2 linked regions of the Hydrogenovibrio crunogenus genome follow. Each later gene encodes a partner of the first gene's protein in a complex. Links are inferred from orthologs where the notes say so. Each region holds a gene or a part of one and is shown in the gene's direction. Other genes may lie near its edges.

The links.
Region 2: the proteins of metK (region 1) and groL are in contact, whole or in part, in a cryo-EM structure (PDB 8P4O), measured with the Escherichia coli proteins. The link is inferred for Hydrogenovibrio crunogenus from one-to-one orthologs.

What each region holds. Positions count from the first base shown.
Region 1 is NZ_CP032096.1:2,021,202-2,028,272, forward strand. Bases 1,249-4,138 are described here. They hold metK (methionine adenosyltransferase), read left to right. Parts: upstream 1,249-2,059; coding sequence 2,060-3,217; downstream 3,218-4,138. Other genes in these bases: GHNINEIG_RS09625 (GGDEF domain-containing protein), read right to left, coding at 1,249-1,715; metF (methylenetetrahydrofolate reductase [NAD(P)H]), read left to right, coding at 3,300-4,138. Also shown: more of GHNINEIG_RS09625, read right to left, coding at 1-1,248; more of metF, read left to right, coding at 4,139-4,157; GHNINEIG_RS09640 (16S rRNA (uracil(1498)-N(3))-methyltransferase), read left to right, coding at 4,177-4,914; gshA (glutamate--cysteine ligase), read left to right, coding at 4,984-6,294; gshB (glutathione synthase), read left to right, coding at 6,291-7,071. UniProt on the Escherichia coli protein: Catalyzes the formation of S-adenosylmethionine (AdoMet) from methionine and ATP.
Region 2 is NZ_CP032096.1:373,278-380,433, forward strand. Bases 2,940-5,914 are described here. They hold groL (chaperonin GroEL), read left to right. Parts: upstream 2,940-3,594; coding sequence 3,595-5,235; downstream 5,236-5,914. Other genes in these bases: proB (glutamate 5-kinase), read left to right, coding at 2,940-3,059; GHNINEIG_RS01735 (co-chaperone GroES), read left to right, coding at 3,264-3,554; GHNINEIG_RS01745 (glutathione S-transferase), read left to right, coding at 5,410-5,914. Also shown: rplU (50S ribosomal protein L21), read left to right, coding at 52-366; rpmA (50S ribosomal protein L27), read left to right, coding at 465-722; Obg family GTPase CgtA, read left to right, coding at 879-1,919; more of proB, read left to right, coding at 1,929-2,939; more of GHNINEIG_RS01745, read left to right, coding at 5,915-6,129; argC (N-acetyl-gamma-glutamyl-phosphate reductase), read left to right, coding at 6,235-7,156.

The sequences.
Region 1 (7,071 bases):
GTCGCGTAGGAAGATAATTTTTGTGTATGGTCAAACACCCCTGGATGAACCAGCAAAACGCCAAGAGAAAGCGTCATCATTGGGAAGAAAACCTCTTTACCGGATCTATCTTCGGTATAAATCCCACCATGCTCACGGTCTTCCCGAGTATAAAAACTGGCCGTAGCCCCTTGGAAGCCGGTCAAAATACGCTGACAAATTTCTTGATACGCCAACATAGGAATCACAACCACAAAATCATCTCCACCAACATGTCCAATAAAACTGGATTGCTGCCCCACCGCATCCTGGAGCACTTTTGCCACTTCACTGATCACTTGATCCCCTTGTTCAAAACTATAGTAGTCGTTATAAGGCTTGAAGTTATCCACATCCACATAAATCACAACAAAGGGCAGTTGTTTGTCCAAATACTCTTGAATCGTATTCTGAATAGGGACATTCCCTGGCAATCCAGACAGTGGATTGGCATATTGTGCACTTCGAATTTTCAAATCGGTAATCACTCGAAGCAGTTCCATAAAGGAACCATAACCTTTATAAAGTCCTTTTTCAGTAATGATAAAGGTTCCTTTATCATAAGAGCCGTTCTCGGTAATCTCACGACTAACCTCGACTAAAGGCGTATTCCAGTCAAAAACAAGCGGCGCTTTATCCATGACTTTTGAGATGTTCTTTCGGCCATGCAAGTCACGTCCGAATTTACTGGCCAATAATTCGATCAATTCTCGTCGCCACACCACACCATGCACCACTCCCTGCTCCACTATCGGCACAAATTCAACACCAGGGCGATGCAACAACTCTTCCGTAATCGCATCTACCGTGGTGTCTGGAGGCATCGTAAACGCTTCACGACACAACAACTTCACCGTCTCTTTCGGGCTGGCGATGTCTTTAATGGATTCACGCCACTGGTAATCTAAGGTCAGTGCGGTTGAAGGAGAAGGTTTTTTCAATAAGAACCCCTGAACAAAATCCACACCAAGCTTCTCTAAGATTTGCAACTCGGCTTCGGTTTCCACCCCTTCGGCGATAATTTTGGTGCCTAAGCTTTTTGCCAGCGTTAGAATCGTTTCCATAAACCGATATTTATCGGCTTGCTTATCAATGTTGGCAATGAAGTGTTTGTCAATTTTGACAAAATCAGGCTTTACTTCCGACCATAGCTTCAACCCATTATAGCCCGATCCCAGATCATCAATTGCCACCTTAAACCCCATCTTGCGGTAGTGCTTGATGGCGTTCAAGAACAACCCGCTGTCTTCAACCGGTTGCAGTTCGGTAATCTCAATAACCACTTGGCGAATATTCAAACCGTAGTACTGCAAACAATCCAGCGTAAGCCCCGTGCGATGTTCGGTATTCATTAAAGAACTGACGGAAATATTTAAGAACAGCTTGGCTTGATTTTGATGTGTCGAAACCGCTTGCATATAGTTTTTAATGGAAACTCGTCGGGCCATCAAATCCATCTCAAGTAAACAGTTGTGCTCCGATGCAACATTAAACAAGTTGGCGGGCGAGTATAATGCTGAATCTTCCGGACCACGGGTCAATGCTTCAAAAGCATAAATCGAACGTGTTTTAAGCCCCACAATCGGCTGAAAATGGGTGCTGATTGCCTGTTGCTCAAATACCTGCTGAAGCTCTCGCCCCAAGTGCGTGTTTTGCAATCCCGTGCTTTTTTCGGCTGGCAATACGACTTTTTCCACATCAAACCCTTTATGATCCTGTTAACGCTTGTTGGAACGCTGAGATAAAACGCTTCCTTAAAACTGTTTGCGGATAATAGCAAAATGATTTTTTATGAATATGACAGTTTCGTGATACACCTATCCGTGCTTCCTGTTGAAATAATAACTATTTTCGGTAAAAAGCATAAAAAACTTGCATCACACTGCTTTTTTAAAGAAAATGGCGACCTAGCGCCGATTTGAATCATCAGCTTGCGGGCGCATAAAAAGTACGGCTAAAGCGAGGAACTGTCTATGTAGTATTCCCGCCTGATATCCCGTATCTCAACTTTGTATTGAATAAACTTTGAGGACACGACCCCATGACAACCACAGTATTTACTTCTGAATCCGTCTCCGAAGGCCATCCGGATAAAATTGCAGATCAAATCTCCGACGCGATGTTGGACGCCATTATGAAACAAGACCCTAAAGCCCGCGTGGCATGTGAAACCTTTGTTAAAACAGGGATGGTCATGCTAGGTGGCGAAATCACCACTTCAGCCTGGGTAGACCAGGAAGAATTGGTTCGTCAGGTCGTTAATGACATTGGTTACAATCATGGAGACTTAGGGTTTGATGGCGAAACTTGCGCTGTGCTAAGTTCTATTGGCAAGCAATCGCCAGAAATTGCTCAAGGCGTGGATGAATACGATGACCACGAACAAGGTGCCGGCGACCAAGGGTTGATGTTTGGATATGCTTCGAATGAAACCGATGTTCTGATGCCGGCTCCGATTTATTTTGCCCACCGCTTAATGGAAAAACAAGCCGAACTACGAAAAGCAGGCAAGCTTGACTGGTTAAGACCGGACGCTAAAAGTCAGGTCACTTTACGCTATGAAGACGGTCAGCCTGTTGCCGTGGATGCCGTCGTATTATCGACGCAACACGCTCCCGAAGTGGATAACAAAGACCTGCATGAAGCCGTTATGGAAGAAATCATTAAACCTGTTCTACCGGAAAACTGGCTGCACTCGGGAACTCAGTATCACATCAACCCGACAGGACGTTTTGTCATTGGTGGCCCGGTTGGCGATGCGGGACTGACAGGCCGCAAAATCATAGTGGACACTTATGGTGGCATGGCTCGACATGGTGGCGGGGCGTTTTCCGGAAAAGACCCTTCCAAAGTTGACCGCTCAGCTGCATACGCAGGGCGTTATGTTGCTAAGAACATCGTGGCTGCAGGCTTAGCCGACAAATGCGAAATTCAGGTTTCTTATGCGATTGGGGTGGCGGCACCGACGTCGATCAGCATTGAAACATTCGGCACGGAAAAAGTGGCTGTTTCTTTGATTGAAAAGCTGGTACGCGAACATTTTGATTTGCGCCCGAAAGGCCTCATCGCAATGCTGGATCTGTATCGCCCGATTTATCAGAAAACAGCCTCTTATGGTCATTTTGGTCGCGAATTACCCGAATTCACTTGGGAAAAAACAGATAAAGCGGCGGCATTAAAAGCAGACGCGGGTCTGTAAAATCAAAGCAATACAAGAGGATTTAATCGGATAAAACAGCCAGACCTGGTCGTTTTTATTCGGTTAAACACAAGGAAACCTTATGCAATCTCAACAGAAATACGAGCAAAAATTGAGTTTAGAATTTTTTCCGCCACGAACAGAAAAAGGCGTTGAGAAACTGAAAACGGTCATTGAAGAGCTGGGAACGATCAACCCTGAATATATGTCTGTGACTTATGGAGCAGGTGGAACCACTCAAAACCGAACCATCGAAACCGTTGAGTACATCCAAACACAAACAGCTTTTGACGCCGCCCCACACTTAACGTGTATTGGCGCATCAGAAGAGAGCGTTCTTGAATTATTAGACCGTTATGAAGCCATGGGAATCAAGCGCATCGTGGCATTAAGAGGCGACTTACCTTCTGGCATGATGGATCCAGGCGAGTTCAAATACGCCAGTGATTTAATTGCTTTTATTCGTCAGGAACGTGGCGATACCTTCAAGCTGGAAGTGGCGGCCTACCCGGAAACCCATCCACAGGCGCGTAACTGTGACATCGGCATCAAATGGTTCAAACACAAAGTGGATCAAGGAGCGGATTCGGCCATTACCCAATATTTTTACAACGTGGACAGCTATCTGTATTTCATCGACAATTGTGAACGTTCAGGAATTGATTTACCGATTGTGCCCGGCATTATGCCGATCACAAACTATGAAAACCTGATTCGTTTTTCAGAAGGGTGTGGCGCAGAAGTTCCTCGCTGGTTAAAATGCCGTCTGGAAAGTTTCGGCGATGATACCGACAGCTTAAAAGCGTTTGGGGAAGATGTTGTCACTGAACTCTCTCAGAGATTACTTGACGCTGGCGCACCAGGGCTACATTTTTACAGCATGAACCAATCTGCCCCTACGCTTAATATTGTCAATGCGTTAACCTTTAAAAACACCTAATGCTAATTGAGTGGTTCTGATGAGAATTCCTCGCTTTTATTTACCAAAGACCTTCCAGGAAGGGCTGTCTATTTCTCTAGACAAATCGCAAGCGCACTATGCCTTGACGGTTTTACGGTTAAAAGATCAGCGTCCCGTTGAAGTGTTTGATGGCAAAGGCCATCAAGCGCATGCCACACTCCAGGTCACAGGGCGTAAAACAGCGGATGTGTTAATCGAACACTGTGAATCGGTCAATACCGAATCGCCTCTGCAAACAGTATTGCTACAGGGCATTTCAAAAGGCGATCGAATGGACTACACCATTCAGAAGTCGGTCGAACTCGGTGTTACGGCTATCCAACCGCTTTTCACTGAGCGCTGCGACGTCAAACTGACGGGAGATCGATTGAATAAAAAACAAACCCAATGGCAAGACATTGCCATTAATGCCTGTGAGCAATCCAACCGTAATATTGTCCCAACAGTTTTACCACCACTCTCTTACGGTGACTGGCTAAGCACACACAAAAAAGTGTCGGGACTGGTGTTGAGCCCAACAGCTGAATATACCCTGCAAACGCTACCTTCTTCGTTATCAGAAAAAACGATATATTTACTCATTGGGCCGGAAGGCGGCTTAACCGAAGAAGAGGTCTTACAAGGCACTCAACAAGGACTGACTTCCATAAGATTGGGACCGCGCGTTTTACGAACAGAAACCGCGGGTGTGGTCGTTTTATCCGCATTGCAAACCTTATGGGGTGATTTTCGTTAAACTGAGATTCAAGAAATTTCAATGTGAATCTGTATAATTAAAACTCAATAGAATAAATTAGAGAGCACTATGCCAACAGTCAATCAGGTACCTCATCTACAAACGGCTTTAACGGGCCCTTTATTGGAATTGGAGCAACATCTTCTAAACCATCAAGCGGATATAGAATGTTGGTTTCGAAAACAATTCAAGCAGACCCCTGCCCCGTTTTACGCCTCGGTTGATTTGAGAAACGCCGGCTATAAATTAGCGCCGGTTGATACCAATCTGTTCCCAGCAGGCTTTAATAACTTACACCCTGATTTACGCCCACTGGCCATTCAAGCCGCACAAAGCGCCATCACACAAGCGTGTCCCATTGCCGATGGCGTATTACTAATTCCGGAAAACCATACACGTAATCAATTCTATTTAGAAAATGTCGTCGTTCTGCAGGAGATTTTGATTTCCGCCGGCTATGAAGTTCAAATCGGTAGTCTCAACCCAGAAATTACGGAAAACACCACCATTGACCTTCCTTCTGGCAAAAAACTCACGTTAAAGCCATTAGTCAAAAAAGACGATCGTGTCGGCGTGGAAGATTTTTTCCCTTGTGCCGTGCTATTAAACAACGATCTGTCCAGCGGTCGCCCGGAAATTTTAGAAGACATTGACCAAACCTTGCTTCCGCCACTGGATTTAGGCTGGGCGAACCGGTATAAAACCGAACATTTTGATCACTATAAAAATGTCAGCAACGAATTTTCAAAAATCATCGAAATCGATCCTTGGCTCATCAACCCGATGTCTTTGCAGTGTGGTCCGGTCAATTTCAAAGACCGCACGGGGCTGGAATGTTTGGCAGGCGCGGTCAATACCGTTTTGCAGGAAACCCAACAATATTACGATCAACATGACATCGACAGCGAACCATTTGCGATTGTAAAATCTGACAGCGGGACCTATGGCATGGCAATCATGTCGGTCAATACACCAGACGATGTACTTAACTTGAACCGTAAGCAACGTAACAAAATGTCTTCCGCCAAAGAAGGCTTGGTGGCCGAACAAATGCTGGTTCAGGAAGGGGTTTACACCAATGAACGCATCAATGATGCGGTGGCGGAGCCGGTGGTGTATATGATGCATAACCAAGTCATCGGCGGATTCTATCGTGTCCACACCGGCAAGGGGTCTACCGACAATTTGAACTCCCCAGGCATGCACTTTGAATCGATTTCATTCCAAAGTTCTTGTGTGATGCCGGATCAAAACCAAGCACCAGATGCCGGTCCAAACCGCTTCTACGCTTATGGCGTCGTCGCCCGCTTAGCCCTATTAGCCGCGGCACGGGAAATTGCAGCTTCTAAAAATGCCAGCGAGGTTGAAAAAGCATCATGAAACCATGCAAAGTCGGCATCGTCATGGACCCCATCTCGGAGATAAAACCCTACAAAGACAGCTCTTTTGCCATGCTTTTAGAAGCACAACGTCGTGGCCATGAGCTGTTTTACATGCAACCGGAAGATATTTTTTTAAAAAACGGTCTACCTAATGCAACGATTACCGAACTCAAGGTTTGGGATCGCGCGCAATCGGACACCTCTTCCCAGTTTTATGGATTCGGTGCCAGTTATGATACAGCCCTTTCAAGCTTAGATACCATCTTGATTCGACAGGATCCACCATTTAATAACGACTACCTGTATTCGACCCATATGTTGGAGCTGGCTGAGGCCGAGGGGGTGTTAGTCGTGAATAAACCGCAATCCTTAAGAGATGCTAATGAAAAACTGTTTGCCAGCTGGTTTCCGAACTGCATTCCGCCAACCTTGGTTTCAGCGAATGCAACTCAACTGAAAACATTCATTAACAACCATCAAGATGTTATCTTAAAACCACTTGATGCAATGGGCGGCGCATCGATTTTTCGAGTCAAACAAAACGACCCGAACATCAATGTCATTATTGAAACCATGACTGACCATGGCCAACACCACATTATGGCGCAGATTTATTTGCCAGAAATCAGGCAGGGGGATAAACGTATCCTTCTGATTAACGGCGAACCGGTTCCCTATGCGCTTGCACGAATCCCTGCTGAGGGCGAAACTCGGGGGAATATCGCAGCTGGAGGCAAAGGAATTGGCATTGAGCTTTCTGAACGCGATCGTTGGT
Region 2 (7,156 bases), 1.6 Mb from region 1 along the record:
CTGACGGTGTGAAAACAGAATTAATGAAATTGAAACCGGGAGTTTCCAAGAATGTATGCGGTAATTAAAACCGGTGGTAAGCAATATCGTGTTCGTGAAGGTCAAATTTTACGTGTCGAGTCCTTAGATGCAAACGAAGGCGACAAGGTTGAATTTGATCAAGTCATGATGGTTGGTGAAGGTGCAGATGTTAAAGTAGGTGCACCTCTTGTTGAAGGTGCAAAAGTTGCAGCAACCGTTAAAGCAAACGGTCGTGGTAAAAAAGTAACAATCATCAAGTTCCGTCGTCGTAAGAACAGATCACGTACTAAGCAAGGCCATCGTCAAAATTATACTGAAGTTGAAATTACAGGTATTTCAGCTTAATTTTTTAAACTTGTTGTTATACAGTAAGTTTGGTCGATTAATTAAAACCTCGCATTATTTCTGAGTAGGGAATAATCAGGTTAACAGGAGATGTCACCATGGCTCATAAAAAGGCTGCAGGTAGTACTAAAAACGGTCGCGATTCTAATGCTAAGCGATTAGGCGTTAAACGTTTTGGTGGTGAGCAAGTTCTAGCAGGAAGCATTATTGTTCGTCAACGTGGAACGAAGTTTCATGCGGGTGATAATGTTGGTCGCGGTAAAGACGATACTTTGTTTGCAAAAGCAACCGGTGAAGTTGCTTTCGTAACAAAAGGTAAGCCACTACGTACGTTCGTAACAATTAAAGCTGACTAATTAAATAGTCACAGACATTGTTATCAAAAGCCCCGCTGTGTCGGGGCTTTTTTATTTCTAGGTTAAATGTTTTCTCTAAGCTAAAATAGGGTGCAAATAATGCACCGAGCTGGATGTGTCCACGCTAGTTATGATTAGGGAAATAGGATTAAGGTCATGCAATTTGTAGATGAAGCCAATATTCGGGTAGAAGCGGGGCGCGGTGGAAACGGCGTCGCAAGTTTTCGCCGTGAAAAATATATTCCATTCGGAGGTCCTAACGGGGGCGACGGAGGCGATGGTGGTAGTATTTATTTAATTGCTGACCGTAATATCAATACGTTGATTGATTTTCGTTATACTCGAGACTATAAAGCCCAGAACGGACAAGCCGGCATGGGGCAGCAAAAAACCGGGCGTGCAGGGCAAGACTTGATTATCCCTGTGCCGGAAGGAACGATTGTTCGAGATCTTGATACGCAGGAAGTGATTGGCGATCTGGTCGAGCACGGTCAAAAGTTATTGGTGGCTCACGGTGGGCGTCATGGGTTAGGAAATGTGCACTTTAAGAGCAGTACCAATCGTACGCCACGTCAATGTACGCCTGGTGAACCTGGGGATGAACGCAACCTAGGGCTTGAACTGTCTGTGTTGGCCGATGTTGGGCTGTTAGGGATGCCAAATGCAGGGAAGTCGAGCCTGATTACCGCCGTTTCCGCTGCTCGTCCTAAGGTTGCGAATTACCCCTTTACAACGCTGTATCCGAACTTAGGGGTGGTGCGGGTCTCGCCTGAATCCAGTTTTGTGATTGCTGATATTCCAGGTTTGATTGAAGGTGCTTCGGAAGGCGCAGGCTTAGGGGTGCAGTTCTTGAAGCATTTGTCTCGTACCGGGCTGCTTTTACATGTGGTGGATATTGCCCCAATCGATGGAACGGATCCGGTTGAGTCGGTACATGTGATTGAGCAAGAATTGGAAAAGTACAGTGATGCCTTGGCGGGTAAAGAACGTTGGTTGGTTTTGAATAAGACCGACTTACTGTTAGAAGAAGAGGCTAATGAATTGTGTGATCAAATCGTCGAGCGTTTGAATTGGACAGGGCCGGTTTTTGCCATCTCAGCGGTGAACCGAGTGGGAACGGATGAGTTGGTGAAAGAAGTGGCCTATGGTTTAGAGCAAAATCGTTTAAAAGCTCAAGAACAAGCTGTTGAAGAGTAAGGAAGTATCGTGTTAACTCGATCAGATATCCATCAAAAATCACGCCGTTGGGTGGTTAAAATTGGCAGCGCCCTGTTAACCAATGATGGTCGTGGTCTGAATAAAGAGGCGATGGCGCAATGGGTATCCCAGATGGTGGCTTTACGTCAAAAAGGGATTGAGCTTGTGATTGTCTCTTCCGGTTCTGTGGCGGAAGGCATGCAGCGTCTGGGTTGGTCTAAAAGACCTTCTGAGCTGAACGAATTGCAAGCCGCTGCCGCGGTTGGGCAAATGGGCTTGGTGCAGGCATATGAATCTGAATTTGCTAAAAATGGGATTCATACCGCGCAAATCTTGATGACACATGATGATTTGTCTAACCGTGCGCGTTATTTGAATGCCTCGAATACTATTCAGACATTATTAGAGCATGGAGTTGTGCCGGTCATTAATGAGAATGATACAGTCGTGACTGATGAAATTCGCTTTGGAGATAATGATACGTTGGCGGCATTGACAGCGAACTTAGTGTCGGCGGATGTGCTAGTGATTTTGACTGATCAAAATGGTCTATACAATGACAACCCGCGCACCAATCCGAATGCCGAGCTGATTTCCGAAGCGCAGGTCAGCCGAAAAGATATTGAAGCGATGGCCAGTTCTGAAGGCGGCAGTTTAGGAAAAGGCGGCATGTATACCAAAGTCATGGCGGCCAAACGCGCAGCTCGCTCTGGAACGGCAACCTTTATTGCTTCCGGGCGAGAAGATAATGTGTTGCCTCGATTGTTGGCGGGGGAATCACTGGGGACGTTGCTGATTCCTGATTTAGAGCCTTTGACGGCTAAGAAGCGATGGTTGGCGGGGCATTTACAGGCTAAAGGTCAATTGGTGTTGGATGAAGGCGCGGTGAAAGCGTTGCAGTCTTCCGGTAAAAGTCTGTTGCCGATTGGCGTGAAAGACATGAGTGGTGAATTTCAACGTGGAGAAATGGTAATTTGCGTGAATGAAAAAAATCAGGAAGTTGCACGAGGATTGGTGAATTATCCTTTTTTTGAAACGCAAAAGATCATGGGGCATCCGTCTTCGGAAATTAGCCAGTTGCTGGGTTATAGTGATGGTGAATTCTTGATTCATTGTGATAACTTGGTTCTAGTCGATTAGCGATTAAAACGGCCAGGCCTGGTCGTTTTTGGATTTTCTTTTAAAATCTTCTTTTCTTACCCTTGAAAAATAAATTAACGTCACTATAAGGCTTGACAGTGATGAACCAATCTATAAAATAATTAGCACTCTCGATGGTAGAGTGCTAATTATTGAAAATTTAGTAACTAAAACCATGAATTATCAAACTTTTAGGAGAATCCTATGAATATAAAACCGTTACATGACCGAGTGGTCGTTCGTCAAGTTGAAGAACAAAAAGAATCAACAGGCGGTATTTTGCTACCTGGTTCTGCACAAGAAAAAGAGAACTTAGGCGAAGTCGTGGCTGTAGGGCCAGGTAAAGCGGCGGATAATGGTTCAATTATTCCAATGACTGTAAAAGTCGGCGATAAAGTGATGTTCGGTCAGTACTCTGGTCAAGAAGTGAAAGACGATGCTGGCAAACCACTTAAAGTGATGCGTGAAGACGATATCATCGCGATTGTAGAGTAATTAAGACATTCATTAAACAGAATACAAAAAGGATTTAAAGATGGCTAAAGACGTAAGATTAGGTTTAGACGCCCGCGAAAAGATGGTTGAAGGGATCAATGTCCTAGCGGATGCAGTGAAAGTAACTTTAGGGCCTAAAGGGCGTAATGTTGTGCTAGAAAAATCATTTGGTGCACCAACGGTCACTAAAGATGGTGTTTCCGTTGCTCGTGAAATTGAACTGGAAGATAAGTTCATGAACATGGGCGCACAAATGGTTAAAGAAGTGTCTTCTCAAACCAATGATGTGGCGGGTGATGGTACAACGACAGCAACAGTTTTAGCGCAGTCTATCGTTCGTGAAGGGATGAAGTCGGTTGCGGCAGGCATGAACCCGATGGACCTTAACCGTGGTATTCATAAAGCGGTTGAAGCCGTAGTTAAAGAAATTCAAAAAATGTCTGTTCCTTGTACGACAACAGAGTCGATTGCACAGGTCGGTACGATTTCTGCCAACTCTGATTCAGCGGTTGGGAAAATGATTGCTGAAGCCATGGAGAAAGTTTCGACAGAAGGTGTCATCACGGTTGAAGAAGGGTCTTCTTTGCATGATGAGCTTGTCGTGGTTGAAGGGATGGAGTTTGATCGTGGTTACTTATCACCTTATTTCGTAACCAACCAAGAAAAAATGGTCGCGGAATTAGACAACCCATACATCTTGTTACACGATAAAAAGATTTCAAACATCCGTGACTTGCTACCAACATTGGAAGCGGTTTCAAAAGCGGGTCGTCCATTATTGATCATCGCAGAAGATGTTGATGGTGAAGCGTTGGCGACATTGGTTATCAACAACATGCGTGGTATTGTAAAAGCAACGGCAATTAAAGCGCCTGGTTTCGGTGAACGTCGTAAAGCCATGCTGCAAGATATGGCGGTTTTAACAGGTGGTACAGTGATTTCTGAAGAAGTTGGTCTAACACTTGAAAATGTGTCGCTTGATATGTTGGGTGAAACCAAGTCTGCCGTTGTTGGTAAAGACAGCACAAAACTGATTGACGGTGCCGGTGCGAAAGAAGATATTGAAGCCCGTTGTGCTCAAATTCGCTCTCAAGCTGAAAATACGACTTCTGAATATGATTCAGAGAAACTTCAAGAGCGTTTGGCTAAATTGTCAGGCGGGGTTGCGGTTATCAAGCTGGGTGCCGCGACAGAAGTTGAAATGAAAGAGAAGAAAGATCGTGTAGACGATGCATTGCATGCGACACGTGCAGCGGTCCAAGAAGGGATTGTTGCCGGTGGTGGTGTTGCTCTGGTTCGTGCGCGTTCAAAAGTCAAAGTTAAAGGTGATAATGACGAGCAGCAACTTGGGATTGAAATTGCCTTGCGTGCAATGGAAGAGCCAATGCGTCAAATCGCAGCAAACTGTGGTTTAGAAGGGTCAGTTATTGTTAACAAGGTTATGGAATCAAAAGATAACATGGGCTTCGATGCGGCTTCTGAGACCTATGTAGACATGATTAAAGCCGGTATCATTGATCCAGCTAAAGTAACACGTTCAGCATTGCAAAATGCGGCTTCGGTTGCCGGTCTGGTATTGACTACTGGTGCTGCGATTGCAGACCTTCCTTCTAAAGATGGTGCTTCTGCAGATGCAGCGGCAGCAGCTGGTGGCATGGGAGGTATGGGCGGAATGATGTAATTTAAATTGGCGCGTTTTGTGTGAATTAAATTCGCTGAAATGCTCAATTTAAAGTTCTGCTTAGAATCAAAGAGCCCGCTTTATGCGGGCTTTTTGCTCTTAAATGCTTATCAAAAACAATCAGGCCTGGCTGTTTTTGATAAGCATTTGTGACGGTAAAAGTAAGGTAACGGTATGTCTGAATCTCATCCAGTATTGTATTCCTATCGACGATGCCCCTATGCGATGCGTGCCAGAATGGGGTTGTATTTATCTGGTGTACAAGTGGAGCAACGTGAAATTGAATTTTGGGATAAGCCCGCTTCAATGTTAACGGCTTCTCCGAAAGGGACGGTCCCCGTACTGGTCTTGCAAGATGATAGTGTGGTGGAGGAAAGTTTCGATATTATGCTCTGGGCATTATCTCAAAGAGATACGTATCAATGGCTGGACTCAAAAGGTGATTTGCCTTCAGAGCAGTCAGCTCTAGTGGAACAGTGTGACGAGGAATTTAAACCTCACCTGGATCATTATAAATATGCCGACCGGTTTCCAGAAAAGTCAGCAAAACATTATCGTGCCCAAGGTGAGCGTTTTCTCCAGCATCTAGAAGATCAGTTGCAAGAGAATACTCATCAAGCAGGCGACCGGTATTTATTTGGCGCGAAGGTTAGCCTAGCAGACATTGCCATTTTTCCGTTTATTCGACAGTTTGCCCATGTTGACAAAGAGTGGTTTGCGGCCGCAAGTTACCCGGCATTGCGTCAATGGTTAATACAGCTGATGGAATCGAATTACTTTAAGGCGATTATGAAAAACCGTCCCAAGTGGGAAGTGGGTCACGTGCCTTTATGGTTGGATGAACCTGACTTGATGACAAAGGATCAATTCCGAAAAAAAGCACAAGGCTTGTAGATCGAGAAACGAAAAGCCATTAGTGGTGATTGGCATTCAATGATAAAATGAACGCATTGATAAAATTTAAAGATGTGATTCATTTCACATGAAGTGGTTGAGAGAATGGAAAAAACAAAAATCAAAATTGGTATCGTGGGTGGAACAGGCTATACCGGTGTAGAGCTGTTAAGAATCTTAGCAAGCCATCCGAATGCAGACGTGGTGGCGATTACGTCTCGTAGCGAATCCGGGTTAAAGGTTGCCGATTTGTTTCCGAATTTGAGAGGTCATTATGATGGTTTGGCTTTCTCAGAACCTTCCGTAGAGGTTTTAAATGCTTGCGATATCGTTTTCTTTGCGACCCCGCATGGCGTTGCGATGGAGATGACGCCGAGTTTGATTGCTGCGGGCGTTAAGGTCATTGACTTGGCTGCCGATTTCCGGATTGAAGACATGCCGACTTGGACACAGTGGTATGGCTTGGAACACAGTTGTCCAGACATTATGACTCAAGTGGCTTATGGTCTACCTGAGTTGTTTCGAGAAGAGATTAAACAGGCAAAAGTCATCGCTAATCCAGGCTGTTATCCCACCAGTATTTTATTAGGGGCGACACCTCTATTGAAAGCAGGCCTGGTCAGTTTTGATGCGGTTTTTGCCGATGGTAAGTCGGGCGTCAGCGGAGCGGGACGAGGCGCAAAGGTTGCGATGTTGGGCGCAGAAATGAGCGAAAGCTTCAAGGCTTATGGTGCAGCAGGACACCGTCATTTACCTGAAATGCAAGAAAAGTTCCAAAAGGCGACAGGGCAAGCGGTCGACTTAACGTTTGTGCCACACTTGGTGCCTATGGTCAGAGGAATGGAGTCGAGCATTTATATGACATTAACCCAAGATGTTTCAGAGGCTGAACTTCAATCGGTACTGGAAGCCGCTTATCAGGATGAACCCTTTGTGGATGTGATGCCACTCGGCAGTTTGCCTGAAACGCGAATGGTCAAAGGGTCAAACATGTGCCGCATCGCGGTTTATCGGCCCGCGGGCGGAA